2 regions of the Sodalis sp. RH22 genome follow, and region 1 is predicted to be linked to the other one. Evidence: predicted binding sites of a transcription regulator. Region 1 holds the regulator's gene; the other holds the start of a gene.
What was found. The regulator ArgR, encoded in region 1, controls arginine synthesis, uptake and breakdown. The targets are predictions, from matches to a motif close to ANTGAATAAAAATACANT.
Positions count from the first base shown of each region.

Region 2: the regulator ArgR is predicted to act here: its motif matches at 5,991-6,008, upstream of argA (amino-acid N-acetyltransferase).

Region 1 covers NZ_CP178731.1:2,971,809-2,979,798, forward strand. The annotation lists gene rpmA (50S ribosomal protein L27) at 1-74, opposite strand, end outside; gene rplU (50S ribosomal protein L21) at 90-401, opposite strand; gene ispB (octaprenyl diphosphate synthase) at 659-1,630, shown strand; gene ACL2XN_RS13600 (DNA-binding protein) at 1,685-2,071, opposite strand; gene ACL2XN_RS13605 (helix-turn-helix domain-containing protein) at 2,255-2,518, shown strand; gene ACL2XN_RS13610 (DNA-binding protein) at 2,567-2,950, opposite strand; gene mdh (malate dehydrogenase) at 3,458-4,396, opposite strand; gene argR (transcriptional regulator ArgR) at 4,850-5,320, shown strand; gene yhcN (peroxide/acid stress response protein YhcN) at 5,766-6,029, shown strand; gene mpl (UDP-N-acetylmuramate:L-alanyl-gamma-D-glutamyl-meso-diaminopimelate ligase) at 6,304-7,677, opposite strand; gene fbp (class 1 fructose-bisphosphatase) at 7,943-7,990, shown strand, end outside.
Region 2 covers NZ_CP178731.1:4,992,704-5,000,693, forward strand. The annotation lists gene recB (exodeoxyribonuclease V subunit beta) at 1-2,702, shown strand, start outside; gene recD (exodeoxyribonuclease V subunit alpha) at 2,702-4,552, shown strand; gene argA (amino-acid N-acetyltransferase) at 4,624-5,958, opposite strand; gene amiC (N-acetylmuramoyl-L-alanine amidase AmiC) at 6,190-7,446, shown strand; tRNA gene ACL2XN_RS22710 (tRNA-Met) at 7,530-7,606, opposite strand; tRNA gene ACL2XN_RS22715 (tRNA-Met) at 7,699-7,775, opposite strand.

The DNA of each region.
Region 1 (7,990 bases):
CGTTTGACGCCCAGGCGTTTACTTTCTGAGTCGCGACCGTTACGAGTCGAGCCGCCAGCCTTTTTGTGTGCCATGAGTGTGCTCCCCTGTTAGGCGCCGATACCGGTAATTTTCACGTCAGTGAACCACTGACGATGGCCTTGTTGCTTACGATAGTGCTTACGGCGACGAAATTTAACAATCGTCACTTTATCGCCACGACCATGGGCAACTACTTCAGCTTGAATCTTTCCGCCATTGACGAAAGGAACGCCGATCTGAATGTCATCACCGTTGGCAATCATCATCACCTGGTCGAATTCAACGGTTTCACCCGTTGCGATGTCCAGCTTTTCAAGGCGAACAGTCTGACCTTCGCTGACCCGGTGTTGTTTACCACCACTTTGGAAAACCGCGTACATAAAAAACTCCGCTTTCCGCGCACTCAACTTAGATTCGTCCACAGTGCGCTATAAATATTCACAATAGGGCGCGAATTCTACGCAAAAAAGCGCCCTATGACAAGTGCAGAATACATACAGGAGACGAAAAAAGCGCAGTTTCTTCACCGGCATTTATCTCTGGCATTTTTCAAGTACAATCAGTAACACAGTTTCTACCATCTGGCCCCATGAGCAGCGTTACTATCTAACGGTTAAAATAAAGCCTAAAGACAATAATGAACCTTGATCAAATTACAGAACTTACCGCACATGATATGGCGGACGTCAACGCGATTATCCTCGAGCAGTTGAACTCCGAAGTCGCGCTTATCAATCAGCTTGGCCACTACATCATCAGCGGCGGGGGCAAGCGCATCCGCCCGATGATAGCCGTGCTGGCGGCCAGGGCCTTGCATTACGACGGCAAAAAGCATGTGACCGTGGCGGCGCTGATTGAATTTATCCATACCGCCACCTTATTGCATGACGACGTGGTTGACGAATCCGATATGCGCCGGGGCAAGGCCACGGCCAACGCGGCGTTCGGCAATGCCGCCAGCGTCCTGGTGGGGGATTTTATCTACACGCGCGCCTTCCAGATGATGACCGGCCTGGAATCGCTGCGGGTCCTGGCGCTGATGTCGGAGGCGGTTAACGTCATTGCCGAAGGCGAAGTATTACAGTTAATGAACTGCAACGATCCCGATATCAGCATCGAGAGCTACATGCGGGTGATTTACAGCAAGACGGCCCGCCTGTTCGAGGCGGCGGCGCAATCTTCCGCCATTTTGGCCGGCGCCACCCCCGAGCAGGAAAACGCCCTGCGGGATTACGGCCGTTACCTGGGCACCGCCTTCCAGCTAATCGATGATCTGCTGGATTACGGCGCCGACGGCAAGACCCTGGGCAAAAACACCGGCGACGACCTGAATGAAGGCAAGCCCACCCTGCCGCTGCTGCATGCCATGCGCCACGGGGACGCGCGGCAGGCGGCGATGATCCGCGAGGCCATTATCCAGGGCAACGGCCGCCACCTGCTCGACGCGGTACTGGAAACCATGCATCAGTGCGGTTCCCTCGAGTACACCCGGCAGCGTGCGGAAGCGGAAGCGGATAACGCCATCACCTGCCTCGCCTGCCTGGAGCCGACCCCTTTTCGCCAGGCGCTGGAAAGCCTGGCGCACCTGGCGGTGCAACGGCAATTTTAGGAAACCGGCGGCCGATAGCGGGAAACCCGCCGGCAAATCCGTTCCCGGTGATTATCAGCGCTTGGGCGTCATGCCCAGGCGCGTCAGAAACCCCGTAATCCCCTCGCGCAACACCAGGCTGATGACCTCATCCCGTTCCTCCGGTTGAAATTGCTGATATATAGCCATCCAGGCCCCGAGAGGGTCTTTTTCCGGCGCCTTGCGCGCGGGATTGATCTGGTATTCGGCAACGGGCGTTTCCTGCATTTGCCGGCTGGTGAGCTCTTGTTGCACTTCGGCTGGTAAACTCTCAATGGCGAATTCCAGGCCTTTTCCCTGCACGCCCACAACCGGACGGCGGATCCAGTTTTCCCGCCGTGCCCGCGCGGTAATGCCTTGCCGGGTACCCGGAAGCTTGGCTACACCAATGAGTTCACAGGTCTTAAACCAGGCTTTTTTCATATCTATTGCATTCCAAAAAGGGACGTCCATAGCAAAATTTGACATCATTGAGAAAATGGTGGAAAAACTTTAGGAAAAAATGTGCTATAAATTTTCCGGTGGCATAGTGAAATCAACTACGGGTTACTTACTTATGCTAATTAGTGCATTTACCTACCCTCAGTGAGCAGCAAGGGATTGAATATGTGTGAAAGGATAAAAGATTGGCACTCCGCCGATATCATTGCAGCGTTACGTAAACGCGGCACCACGCTTGCGGCCGTCTCTCGGGATGCAGGCTTGAGTTCGTCAACCCTGGCGAACGCCATGACCCGCCCATGGCCGAAAGGCGAATGGCTTATAGGGAATGCCTTGGGCATACACCCACTGGAAATCTGGCCCAGCCGTTACATTGATCCAAAGACGAATCAGTTGGTTGACAGAAAAAGCCTGATACGCTCCCGCTGACAGTAAACCAGGCCGCAATACGCCCCCGGGCGCGCCGGTCTTACCCTCCTACTCCCGATCGAGTCCCGCCAGGGATTCATCGGGATAATCCAGGCGTTTTAACAGGTTTAAAACGCCCTCCCTTAAAATAAACGACACCACGAAGTCGCGTTCCGCGCAGGAGAGCTGTCGGTGAATTTCCAGCCAGGTGGAAGAAGGTTCCTGCTGCGAGACCTTATATTCAGCAGTACCGGAACGGAGCGACAGCGTTTTTTTTACCGTGTCGGGCAGGCTTTGCCATGCATATTCCACAGCCTTGCCGCGTGCCCCTTCGCGTCGCCTTTTATGCCAGCCTTCTTCGCGCGCCCGCCGGTTCAGCCCTTGGCGCGTTTTAGGCAACCCACCGACGCCTATCAGTTCATGCGTGGCTATCCATTCCTTTTTTAGTGCCATCGTTTCCCTCCTTGTCTGGTAATAACTCTCGTTATCTCCATTCCGCAATACCTGTAAAACCCTTTTAACGCAGCGGTCTTACCCAGGCACGGTTCCGTTATAGGTTCGCTTTTGCAGTTTAGCCATTACGGCTTGCCGTTACGTCAATTACAACACAAAAAAAGCAGTAAGCGCTACAACGGATGTAAAAATGAGATCGTGGTTGGTTTTTATCCCATAAACTGAAAATAAACACTATTTATCAATAGAATAATTAAGTAAGGTAATTAACCTAGCGGCAGGTAAAACGCGTTTTTAATTGCAGAAATCGCCGATAAGACATGCTGGTAAATGATGAAAAACATGTCCACATAAGCTGGGGTAAAATACGTTTAACCTGATGAAGAAGGGACCAAATGAAGGGGAAAGGGTCGGAGGCCGGCAGATGACCGGCGCGTCCCACCGCCGGCACGTGCGATGGCGATCGCTAACAGCCGCGGCCCAGGGTTCCGGGTCGCGGCGTACAGGCTACTGATTAATGAATTTTTCGCCCAGTTCGATATCTTTCTTCAGCACATCCTTCATCTGTTCCAGCGCCTGCTGTTCGAACGCGCTCAAGGTACCGATGGATTGACGTTCTTCCAGCCCTTGTCTGCCCAACAACAGCGGTTGGGCAAAGAAACGGGTAAATTCGCCGTCCCCTTCAACGTACGCGCATTCCACCACGCCGGCTTCACCCTGCATGGCGCGCACCAACGACAAGCCGAACCGCGCCGCCGCCTGGCCCATTGATAACGTGGCCGAACCGCCGCCGGCTTTCGCTTCCACGACCTCGGTGCCGGCATTCTGGATACGGCGGGTGAGATCGGCGATTTCCTGCTCGCTGAAGCTCACGCCTTTCACCTGTGACAATAAAGGCAGGATAGTGACGCCGGAATGGCCGCCAATCACACGCACTTCCACGTCCTCGGGCCGCAAGCCTTTCAGCTCGGCGACAAAAGTATTGGAACGGATGATATCCAGGGTAGTGACGCCGAAAAGCTTGCGTTTGTCATACACCCCGGCTTTCTTCAGCGCTTCAGCGGCAATCGCCACGGTGGTATTGACGGGATTGGTGATAATGCCGATTAACGCCGTGGGACAGGCTTTCGCCACCTGGTTGATCAGGTTGCGTACAATGCCCGCATTGACGTTAAACAGATCGGCGCGATCCATGCCGGGCTTACGCGCCACGCCGGCGGAAATAAGAACGATGTCCGCCCCTGCCAAGGCGGGGGTTGCGTCCTCGCCGCTAAAGCCCTTAATCTTGACCGCGGTGGGAATATGGCTGAGATCGACCGCCACGCCGGGCGTTACGGGGGCGATGTCATAAAGAGAGAGTTCTGAACCTGGAGGGAGCTGGGTTTTGAGCAACAGGGCAAGGGCCTGGCCTATGCCACCCGCTGCGCCGAGAACTGCGACTTTCATTCTAATCTCCTTATTATTATAGGAAAAATTAAATGCCGTCAAATCATCTGGTTATGATCATAGAGACATAAACGGGTAAAAACAAATCAGCGATCGCAAATTTGAGAATTGACGCATTAACTTCCCTTTTTTATCCCTATTAGCCGCCCGAATTCCCATGCCGGATGACCTCACCGGATAATGCCTGTCGCCGCCGTTCAATACCCGTGGTTAGCGTCCACACTACACCGACAGCAATGGTTAAAACAACATCAAATTAATAACATTCTCTTTACTTTTAACGGCCATGAAATATGGGAGCCCGGTCATGGTCGGTTTGAATAGATATTGCTAAGCTGATTGTTTTGCCGACTTAATTTGGCCATCCTGGCGGTGGCTGCGCATTGTTATTGCATAAAAATGCAAATTTATGCATAATTCGTCGGACAATACTGGCTACTGGTTTGGGAAAATATGCGCAACCACTTTAAACAAGAAGAACTGGTGAAAGCTTTTAAGGCCTTGCTTAAGGAAGAGAAATTCAGCTCCCAAGGTGAAATCGTTTTTGCATTGCAAGAACAGGGATTTGAAAATATTAACCAGTCCAAGGTATCAAGGATGCTGACTAAATTCGGCGCGGTAAGGACCCGCAACGCGAAGATGGAAATGGTCTATTGCCTGCCGGCGGAGCTGGGCGTGCCCACCACCAGCAGTCCGCTGAAAAACCTGGTGCTGGATGTCGATCACAACGACGCGGTTATCGTTATCCATACCAGTCCCGGCGCCGCCCAGCTTATCGCGCGGCTGCTGGATTCCCTGGGTAAATCCGAAGGCATCCTGGGCACCATAGCCGGGGACGATACGATCTTTACCACCCCCGCCAAGGGTTTTAGCGTAAAGCAGCTTTACGAAGCCATCCTTATTCTGTTTGAACAGGAACTCTAAGCCGACGATCGGGCGCGTTATAACGCCAGCGCCTAACATTCGTGCTTTTCATCGCTTTTATGCCGCTGCAAAAGCGTAATCACGCCACAAATGATGCTGCCTTTGTGGCCCTAAGCCCCGCTAATATTCTCTCTATGGTTTCACCGCGGTGGTTTCCACCGCCGGAAGCCGGCCAGACAGCACGTTTGGCTAAAAACCGCTATCTGATTGAAATTACAATTATTTAACATGAATTGTATATTATTCAACCACTTTTAATAGCTTTTTCTTATATCATGCGAAAGTACAAAAATAAAGTTTCATAATAAATTATGAGCAAACTACTAATACCTGCCGTTACTAGTGTATACTTTGTTTCGTGATGAACATCACGTTTTCATCCTGTTGTCAGCAATAAAGAACAGCATGAAGAACGTCAGTCAAAAGAATAGTAGAGGTATAAAACATGAAAATTAAAACCGCAGTATCACTGATGACCGTAATGTCAGCCTTATCTTTCGGCGCCTTCGCCGCAGAATCAATCTCGCAGGATCAGGCCAGCGGCTTGCATTCGTTCGGCACCGTAAGCGTAGGCGGGATCGCGGGCGCGCCTTCCGACATCCATCAGGCGCTGAATCAAGCTGCTCAAGCCAAAGGCGCAACGGCATACCACATCACGGAAGCCCGTGAAAATGATACCTGGCACGCCACGGCCGAGTTGTATAAATAAGCGCATGGATGGAGGGCACCGGCAGCGACTTGCCGCCGCGCCCTGGGCTGAATTGCTGAAAGCCGGCGGGTTCGTCAAGGCTTGAAAAAATAATCAATAACGCAGTGCAGAAAGAGTTTACTCCAGAAGTCAAAGCGGTTATGCCGTCGTCGCCCTCAGTTATTCCTGTGTCCAGTAATAACCCAAGACGCGGACAGCCGATTCCCTCTCGTCGTCCTATCCGGCGAACCTTTTCCCCCGCTTGCGGGGGTTTTTTTTGGCTTGCGCACGGCGCCTACACCGCCAGGCCGGCTTTCAGGTTTAACTGCGCCAGCAGTTTTTCATGAATGCCGCCGAAGCCGCCGTTGCTCATCACCAGAATGTAATCGCCCGGTTGCGACGTCTTGACAATCATTTCCACCAGCGTATCGACATCGGCGCTCCAATGCGCCGGCTGTACGCACGCCTCCGCCACCTCGCTCACCTGCCAGGGAATATGCTGGGGCTGGAATAAAAATACCTCGTCGGCGCGGCCCAGCGAAGGCGCCAGCTCATTTTTATTCAAGCCCATTTTCATGGTGTTGGAGCGCGGTTCCAGCACCGCCAGAATACGCGCGGTACCGCCAACTTTACTGCGCAACGCGGCTAGGGTCGCCAGGATTGCAGTGGGATGGTGAGCGAAATCATCATAGAGTTTCACGCCGTTGGCAGTCCCTTTAAGCTCAAGACGACGGCGGGCATTGATAAAGGATCCCAACGCCCGGCAGGCATCGGCCGGCTGCACCCCCACGTGGCGGGCGGCGGCAATCGCCATCAGGCCATTATGCATATTGTGCTCGCCCACCAGATCCCACTGCACGTCGCCCATCAGCTCGCCTTGCAGGAAGACCTGGAACCGGCTGGCGTCCGCCGCGCTTTTTTTCGCCCGCCAGCTGCCTTCCTCACCGACATATTCCTGCTCGCTCCAGCAGCCCATCGCCATCACCTGCTTCAGATGCGGGTCGTTATCGGGCAGGATGATTTTCCCTTTGCCGGGCACCAGCCTGACCAGATGGTGGAACTGTTTTTGGATGGCTTTCAGATCGTCAAAAATATCCGCATGATCGAACTCAAGGTTATTAAGAATCAGGGTGCGCGGGCAATAATGGACAAATTTGGAACGCTTATCAAAAAACGCACAATCGTATTCATCCGCTTCCACCACGAAAAACGCGCCGTCTCCTAAACGTGCGGAAACGGTAAAATTCCCCGGCACGCCGCCTATCACGAACCCCGGCTGATAGCCGCACTCCTCCAGGATCCAGGTTACCATGCCGGCGGTGGTGGTTTTGCCATGGGTGCCGGCCACCGCTATCACCCAACGCTGCTGCAGCACGCGATCGTGCAGCCACTGCGGGCCGGACATGTAAGGAATACCCCGCTCCAGTACCGCTTCCACACAGGGATTGCCGCGGCTCATCGCATTACCGATAATGACCAGTTCCGGCTCGGGCGTCAGCTGCGCCGGATCGTAACCTTTGATCAGCACAATGCCCTGATCCTGCAGCAGCGTGCTCATCGGGGGATAGACGTTATCATCGGACCCGGTCACTTCATGCCCCAACGCGCGCGCCAGCATCGCCAGCCCACCCATAAATGTGCCGCAGATCCCGAGAATGTGTATGCGCATAATTTTTCCATTTTTTAACACGAACTGCGGCTCATTCTACCGCTGCGGCCGACTGATATAAACGGATTTGATGATGTACTCGCATTCGTTTAAGCTAAACTGCATTACATACGTAAGCGGCAAATCGATGAGTGTTAGCTCTGTCAGGTTAACCGGACTGTTACTCGGTCAGTGAAATCGGTCAGTGAAATTGGTCAGTGAAAATCGATTGTACCGCTTTTCATCCTTAGCAACATGGTCATTCTTTGGATCCAGGGAAAGTGATATGAAAACGTTAGGCGAATTTATCGTAGAGAAACAGCACGAATTTCCA
Region 2 (7,990 bases), 2.0 Mb from region 1:
TTGAACGCTTCCGCCAATCGGTACTGCGCGCCAAAACCATCAAGGGCAGCCCGCCCGAACATGCCCTGTTCGACGAAATCGACCGGTTTTTCCAGGAGGCGTTGACGCTGCGCGAGCTGATTTTTGTGCTGGCGCTGGATGAAATGCGCCTCGCGCTGCAACTCGAAAAGCGCCGGCGCGGTGAACTGGGCTTTGACGATCTGCTTAGCCGTTTTGACGAGGCGCTGCGGGGCGAGGGCGGTGACGCCCTGGCGCAGTCGGTGCGCGCGCGCTATCCGGTGGCGATGATTGACGAATTCCAGGATACCGACCCCCAGCAATACCGCATTTTCCGCCGCCTCTATGACGGGCAGCCGGCCTGCGGGCTGGTATTGATTGGCGATCCCAAACAGGCGATTTATGCTTTTCGCGGCGCGGATATTTTTACCTATATGCGCGCCCGCAGCGAAGTTAGCGCCCACTATACTCTCGGCACCAACTGGCGCTCCTCGCCGCCCATGATCGGCGCGGTGAACCGCCTGTTCCAATCGCTCGCAAACCCCTTTATTTTTCAGCAAATTCCCTTTTTGCCGGTCGCCGCCGCCCCGGAAAACGACGCGCTGTCGCTGATGGTCGACCAGGCGCCGCAGCCGGCGCTGCGGGTCTGGCTGCTGGCGGGGGACGGAACCGGTGTAAGTGAGTACCAACATTTAATGGCGCGCCAGTGCGCCGCCGCCATCAGCGACCTGCTGACCGCCGGACGGGACGGGCGCGCCTGGCTTAACGGCCGCAAGGGACGCGAGGCGCTGCAGGCCTCGGACATGACGGTGCTGGTGCGTAACCGTAATGAAGCCTCCCTGGTGCGCGACGCGTTAAGCGCATTGTCGATCCCCGCGGTTTACCTGTCCAATCGTGACAGCGTTTATGAAACGCCGGAGGCGCGCGAGCTGCTGTGGTTGTTGCAGGCAATCCTGATCCCGGGCCAGGATAACGCCCTGCGCTGCGCCCTGGCCACCAGCCTGATGGGGCTTGACGCCCAGGATATCGATGCCGTCAACCACAACGGCCAGGCCTGGGACGCGCTGGTGGATGAGTTCGCCGGGTATCGCCAGCTGTGGCGGCAACGCGGCGTGCTGCCGATGCTGCGCCAGGTGATGATCGCCCATCAGATAGCGGAGAACCTGCTGGCCAGCGTCAATGGCGAACGCAGGCTGACCGATCTGCTGCATCTGGCCGAACTGCTGCAGGAAGCCTCGGCGCAGCTGGATAACGAACACGCGCTGGTGCGCTGGCTGGCGTTGCAGATTGAACAGCCCAACACCCAGGCCGATAACCAGCAGCTGAGGCTGGAAAGCGACCGCCATCTGGTGCGGATCACCACGGTGCATAAGTCCAAGGGATTGGAATTTCCCCTGGTATTCCTGCCGTTTGTCGCCGATTTTCGTCTGCAAAAGCGCCCCTTGTTCCATGACCGCAGTGATTTCCAGGCCTGGCTGGATCTGGCGGCCTCCGAGGAGAGCCTCGCGCTCGCGGAGGAAGAGCGGTTGGCGGAAGACCTGCGCCTGCTGTACGTGGCGCTGACCCGTTCCATTTATCAATGTTGCATCGGTATCGCGCCGCTGTTTCGCGGCTCCCGTGCCAAAAACGGCGATACCGATGTGCATCAAAGCGCGTTGGGCTACCTGATACAGCAGGGCGAGCCCGGCGACGGCGCCGTCCTGCGGGCGCGGCTTGAGCAGCTGTGCGCAGCGGATATCGTCCTGGACGTGATTACCCAGCCGCAGGGGCGCCCCTGGCAACCGGCCGTGACGGCGCGGCATAGCCTCGCCGCCCGGCGCTTTCAGCCGCGCGCGCAGGACAATTGGCGCGTCACCAGTTATTCCGGCCTGCAACAGCACGGCGGCGGACCGGGGCTGATGGAACTGCTGCCCCGGCTGGACGTCGACGCGGTGGGCGAACGCCGTCAGGACGCCGAACCCGAGCTGTCGCCCCATACCTTTGCGCGCGGCGCCTCCCCCGGCACCTTCCTGCACGCCCTGTTTGAATCGCTCGATTTTACCCGGCCGCTTGATGAGGATTGGCTCAGCGGACAACTGGCGCAAAACGGCATCAGCGACATTTGGCGACCGGTTATCGGGCAGTGGATGGACCGGGTATTAAACGCGCCGCTCGGCGCCTCCGGCATTACGCTCTCCCGGCTGGCGCCGGGGCGGAAACAGGCGGAGCTGCAGTTTTACCTGCCGATCGACGCCACGGTGACCGCCGGCGCGCTGGATATGCTGTGCAAACGCTACGATCCGTTGTCCGCGCGCTGCCCGCCGCTGGATTTTCCCCAGGTGCGGGGAATGCTGAAGGGGTTTATCGACCTGGTTTTTTGCTGGCAGGACCGTTATTACCTGCTGGACTACAAATCCAACTGGCTGGGCGAAGACGATGCCGCCTATACGCCCGAGGCGATGGCGCAGGCCATGGCCGAGCATCGCTACGATCTGCAATACCAGCTTTATACCCTGGCGTTGCACCGTTACCTGCGCCATCGCCTGGCGGATTATGATTATCGCCGCCATTTTGGCGGAGTCTTTTATCTGTTCCTGCGCGGCGTCGCGGCCGATAATCCCGGCAACGGCATATTTTACTGCCGCCCTGAACCGGCCCTGATTGACGGCCTGGATACATTATTCAGCCAGGGCGCGGCGGTCACCAGCGAGTATAAGGCGATTTAATGGACGTTGTGATCGAGCAGGCGCAATTACTGCGGCTTTGGCGGCCGCTGGATATCCAGTTTGCCCGCATGCTGGCGAGCGCGGATGAGCCGGCGCTGCTGCTGGCTTGCGCCTGCCTGAGCGCCGACGCCGGCGCCGGACATGTTTGCCTGCCGTTGACGCTATTGCAGCCCGGCGGCCTGTTCAACGGCCGGCATCCGCAACTGGCCGAGCATGCCTGGCGCCTTGCCGGCAAGCCCTCGCCGGACGAGTGGCCGCGTTTGCTGAACGCGTCGCCGGCGGTCAGCGACGGTTCCAGGCCCACCCCCCTGGTATTAGATCAGGGCCGGTTGTATTTGCAGCGCATGTGGCAAAATGAACGGCGGGTCGCGCATTTTTTTAACGCCATCCGGCCCATGCCCGCTGGGGATGAAGCGCTTATCAGGCGGGTGCTGGACCGGTTTTTCCCGGCCGGCGCCGACGAGGTGGACTGGCAAAAAGTGGCGGCGGCGGTGGCTATCACCCATCCGGTGGCGCTGATTTCCGGCGGCCCGGGCACCGGTAAAACCTCGACGGTGGCGAAAATGCTGGCCGCCATGGTGGTGCTGGGCGGCGATGCCCGTCTGCGTATCCAGCTAGCGGCGCCCACCGGGAAAGCGGCGGCGCGCCTGAGCGAGTCCCTTGGCGCGGCGCTGGCGGCGCTCGGCCTTGACGAACGGCAGCGGCGGCTGTTCCCCGCGGAAGCCGTGACGCTGCACCGGCTGCTGGGCGCGCAGCCCAACAGCCAGCGCATGCGTTACCATCAGGATAATCCGCTGCATGTGGATATCCTGATTGTCGACGAAGCCTCGATGGTCGATCTGCCGATGATGGCCAGCCTGATCGCCGCGCTGCCGCCGCAGGCGCGGGTGGTTTTTTTAGGCGATCGTTGCCAACTGGCGTCGGTGGAAGCGGGGGCGGTGCTGGGCGACATCTGCTTTCTGGCGGAGAACGGCTATAGTCCCGGGCGTAATGCGCAGCTGCGGCGGCTTACCGGCTGCGAGGTGCCGGCGGGTACGCCCGTGGCGGGACACCAGACGGGGGACAGCCTGTGCCTGCTGCGTAAAAGCTACCGCTTTGACGCGGGATCCGGCATCGGCCGTCTGGCCAATACCGTTAACAACGGCGATGGCCGGGGGGCGCTGGCGTTGCTGAAAGCCGGGCGTGATGAGGACGTGGCCTACGCGCCGATACGCGACGGCGAAGACTATCTGCGCCTGCTCGACGGGTGCGTCGCGGGCTATCGTGATTACCTGCGGCTGGTGCGGGACGGCGCCGGGGCGGGCGCGGTGTTAGCGGCATTTGACCGCTACCGCCTGCTGTGCGCGCTGCGCGAAGGGCCCTTCGGCGTCGCCGGCCTTAACGCGCGGATTGAACAGGCGCTGGCCCAGGCGGGGTTGATTAAGCGCCAGGCGGATGCCGCCGGCAGGGGGTATGCGGGACGGCCGCTGATGATCACCCGCAATGCGCCGTCCCTTGGACTGTATAACGGCGATATCGGTATTATGCTGCCGGATGCGCAGTCGGCGCTGCGGGTCTGCTTCCCGCTGCCTGACGGCACCATCAAGGCGGTGCCGCTAAGCCGTCTGCCCGATCATGAAACCGCTTTTGCCATGACGGTGCATAAATCCCAGGGGTCGGAGTTTATCCATACGGCGCTGGTGCTGCCCAACCAGTTTCTGCCGGTGCTAACCCGCGAGCTGGTCTATACGGCCATTACCCGCGCCCGCGAGCGGCTGTCGGTCTATGCCAACGACGAGGTGATAAGCCAGGCCATCGCCACGCCGACCGAGCGGCGCAGCGGCCTGCGGGAATTGCTGTTAAAGGGGTAGGCCGCCGGCAGGCTTGCCGGCGCACGCGGTAGCCGGCGGGCGTCCCGGGAATGCTCGCCGGCGCAGCCCGGTTACTGGCCGGTGAGGTCCGCCACCAGGATTTTTGAACGGCGATGGTAGTTATACAGCGCCTGCTTCTGCTGCGGCAGCACTTCCACTTCCGCCGGGGTAAAACCGCGCTCCTGGAACCAGTGAATGCTGCGCGTCGTCAGTACAAACAGCTTTTTCAGCCCCATCTGGCGCGCCTGTTGCGTAATACGCTGCAACAGCATTTCGCCGCGCGACGAGCTGCGGTAATCGGGATGCACGGCCACGCAGGCCATCTCCCCCAGCTGTTCTTCCGGAAAGGGGTAAAGGGCGGCGCAGGCAATGGTCAGGTTGTCCCGTTCGATAATGGTGAATTTATCGATTTCCATTTCCAGCTGTTCGCGGGACCGGCGCACCAGGATGCCCTGCTGCTCCAGCGGGCGTATCAATTCCAGGATGCCGCCGATATCGTTAATGGTCGCGCGCCGCACCTGTTCCGCGCTTTCCATCACGATCTGGGTGCCGATGCCTTCGCGGGAGAACAGTTCCTGCACCAGCGCGCCGTCATCCTGATAGCTGATCAGATGGCAACGGCGCACGCCGCTGCGGCAGGCTTTCACCGCACCGCGCAAAAAGCGCACCGTGCCGGAATGGTAATCGCCTTTTTTTTCCAGCGCGTCGATACGCAGCTGGGCCTCATTGGGAAACAGTTCGGATATTATCTCGCCCTTATCGTCACACACCCCTTGCGAAGAACAAAAGCCGATAATCTTTTCCGCTTTCAGTTTGATAGCCAGCTGGGTGGCCACTTCTTCCGAGGTCAGGTTAAAGCTCTCGCCGGTTACCGACACCGCCACCGGGCCGAGCAGCACGATAGCGCCGCTGTCCAGCTGGCGATGTATCGCCTCGTCGTCGATACGGCGGATGCGGCCGCTGTGGCAGTAGTCCACCCCGTCGTCCACCCCGAGCGGCTGGGCAATGATAAAATTGCCGCTGACCACATTAATATGCGCCCCCTGCAGCGGCGTATTGTTCAGGCTCATGGACAGCCGCGCGGTAATATCCAGCTGCAGCAGGCCGGCCGCCTGCTTGACCAGTTCAAGGGTCGACGCGTCGGTGACGCGGGTGTGCTTGTGGTAAATAGGTTCCAGGTGGTGCACCGACAGATTGGCGTCGATTTGCGGCCGTGCGCCGTAGACCAGCACCAGGCGGATGCCCAGGCTGTGAAGGAGGCCGATATCATTAACGATGTTGGCGAAGTTTTCATGTTCGATGGCTTCGCCGCCTAACATGACGACAAACGTCTTGCCCCGATGGGCATTGATATAGGGAACTGAGTGACGAAAGCCTTGGACCAGTTCAGTACTACGTTCCTTCACGGCAAATCCTCTGTGAATGATTATTCTGATTTTGTGTATTTTTATTCTATAAATAGGGTATTGGCAAGCAGCATTTTTCCCCATTCTTGTTTGTAAAGAATCGAAAATAAACCCCGAAGCACTAAGCATAGAGCCTTTTAAGGATGACAGATACCGGCGGATTCGCTAAAGTTTTTGCCATTCGAAAAAATGACTGCTTTTTCATTATATTAGCTTTTATCCTGGGGCGATATGCCGGATTCACATCATAATAAGGGGCGCAGGCGGCTGCTGCAGGCAACCGCCGCCACCTGGCTGTTAACGCTCAGTCGCATCGGAATGGCGGCGCCGCTGGTAGTGGCCGTGCGCATCTGGCCCGCAGCCAGTTATACCCGCATTACGCTTGAATCCCAGTCCCCCTTGCGCTATCGCCAGTTTGTCCTTGGCAATCCCGATCGGCTGGTGGTGGATATCCAGGATGCCCAGCTTAATTCGGTGCTGAAGGGCGCCGGTCAATTGGTCAGGGAAGAGGACCCCTACATCAGCCGGATACGGGCCGGCCAGTTTGACGATCGCACCGCCAGGATGGTGATCGAACTGAAGCAGCCGGTCCAGGCGCGCTTCCTGGCCCTGCCACCGGTGGCCGGGTTCAAACATCGTCTCATCATGGATCTCTATCCCCGGGCCGGCAGCCGTTCCGCGCTGCAAGACGATCCGCTGCTGGCGCTGCTGGAGGACTACAATCAGGGCGATCTGGCGCGCAGCCTGCCGCCCGAATCCCAGGCGCCGCGCGCCGGCAAAGCCGGGCGCGACCGGCCGGTTGTCATCATGCTCGACCCCGGCCATGGCGGTGAGGATCCTGGCGCCATCGGCAAGTTCCGCACCCGCGAAAAGGATGTGGTGCTCAAGATTGCCCGCCACCTGCGCGCCTTGATTGACCGTGAGCCCAATATGAAAGTCTATATGACGCGCAATGAGGATGTCTTTATTCCGCTGAAGGTCAGGGTGGCGAAAGCGCGCAAACAGCGCGCGGATCTGTTCGTCTCTATTCATGCCGACGCGTTTACCAACCGCGCGGCACGCGGCGCGTCGGTGTTCGCGCTGTCCACCAAAGGGGCCACCAGCGCCGCCGCGCGTTTCCTGGCGCAAACCCAGAACGCCGCGGACGATATCGGCGGGGTAGGCAAAAGCGGCGACCGCTATCTGGATCATACCTTGTTTGATTTGGTGCAGACCGCCACCATCAACGACAGCCTGAAATTCGGCAAGGCGGTGTTGCAACATCTGGGGAAAATCGCGCACCTGCATAAACGCAGCGTGGATCAGGCAGGTTTTGCGGTGCTCAAGGCGCCCGATATTCCCTCCATCCTGGTGGAGACCGCGTTTATCAGCAATGTGGAAGAGGAGCGGCGCCTGCGCACCACGCATTTCCAGCAGCAGGTGGCGCACGCCATCCTGGCGGGCATCAAGGCGTATTTTGCGGCGGGTGGGGTGATCTCGGGCCGGTGAGGCGGCGCGTTTTGCGTAATGCAGACAACAAAAAACCCACCTTAGAGTGGGTTAAGCGCTTTAGCCTGTCATTTTTCAAGAAGTGGTTGCGGGGGCCGGATTTGAACCGACGACCTTCGGGTTATGAGCCCGACGAGCTACCAGGCTGCTCCACCCCGCGTCCGATATACTACATCTGTGAGCAGTCAGATGCTTGCTTCTTTTACTCTTTTTTTTAATTCTTTTCTTAACGTATGACTTTTACTGCTTAATTGGTTGCGGGGGCCGGATTTGAACCGACGACCTTCGGGTTATGAGCCCGACGAGCTACCAGGCTGCTCCACCCCGCGTCCGTGGAAGCGCACTATACTCCGGACAGCCTTTGATGCAACCCCTTTTTGCGATTAATCGCCTGCTATAATGATTTTTGTTTAAAGAGGCGCTTTTTTGCCTGTTTTATAAGCAAAATAGACGGTTGTTTTTGCAATAATGCATTTATCTATTGAACCGCCTTTGCTATCGTTCGCCGTTGATACATAGGCAAATGGAACCGGCATGAGAACGT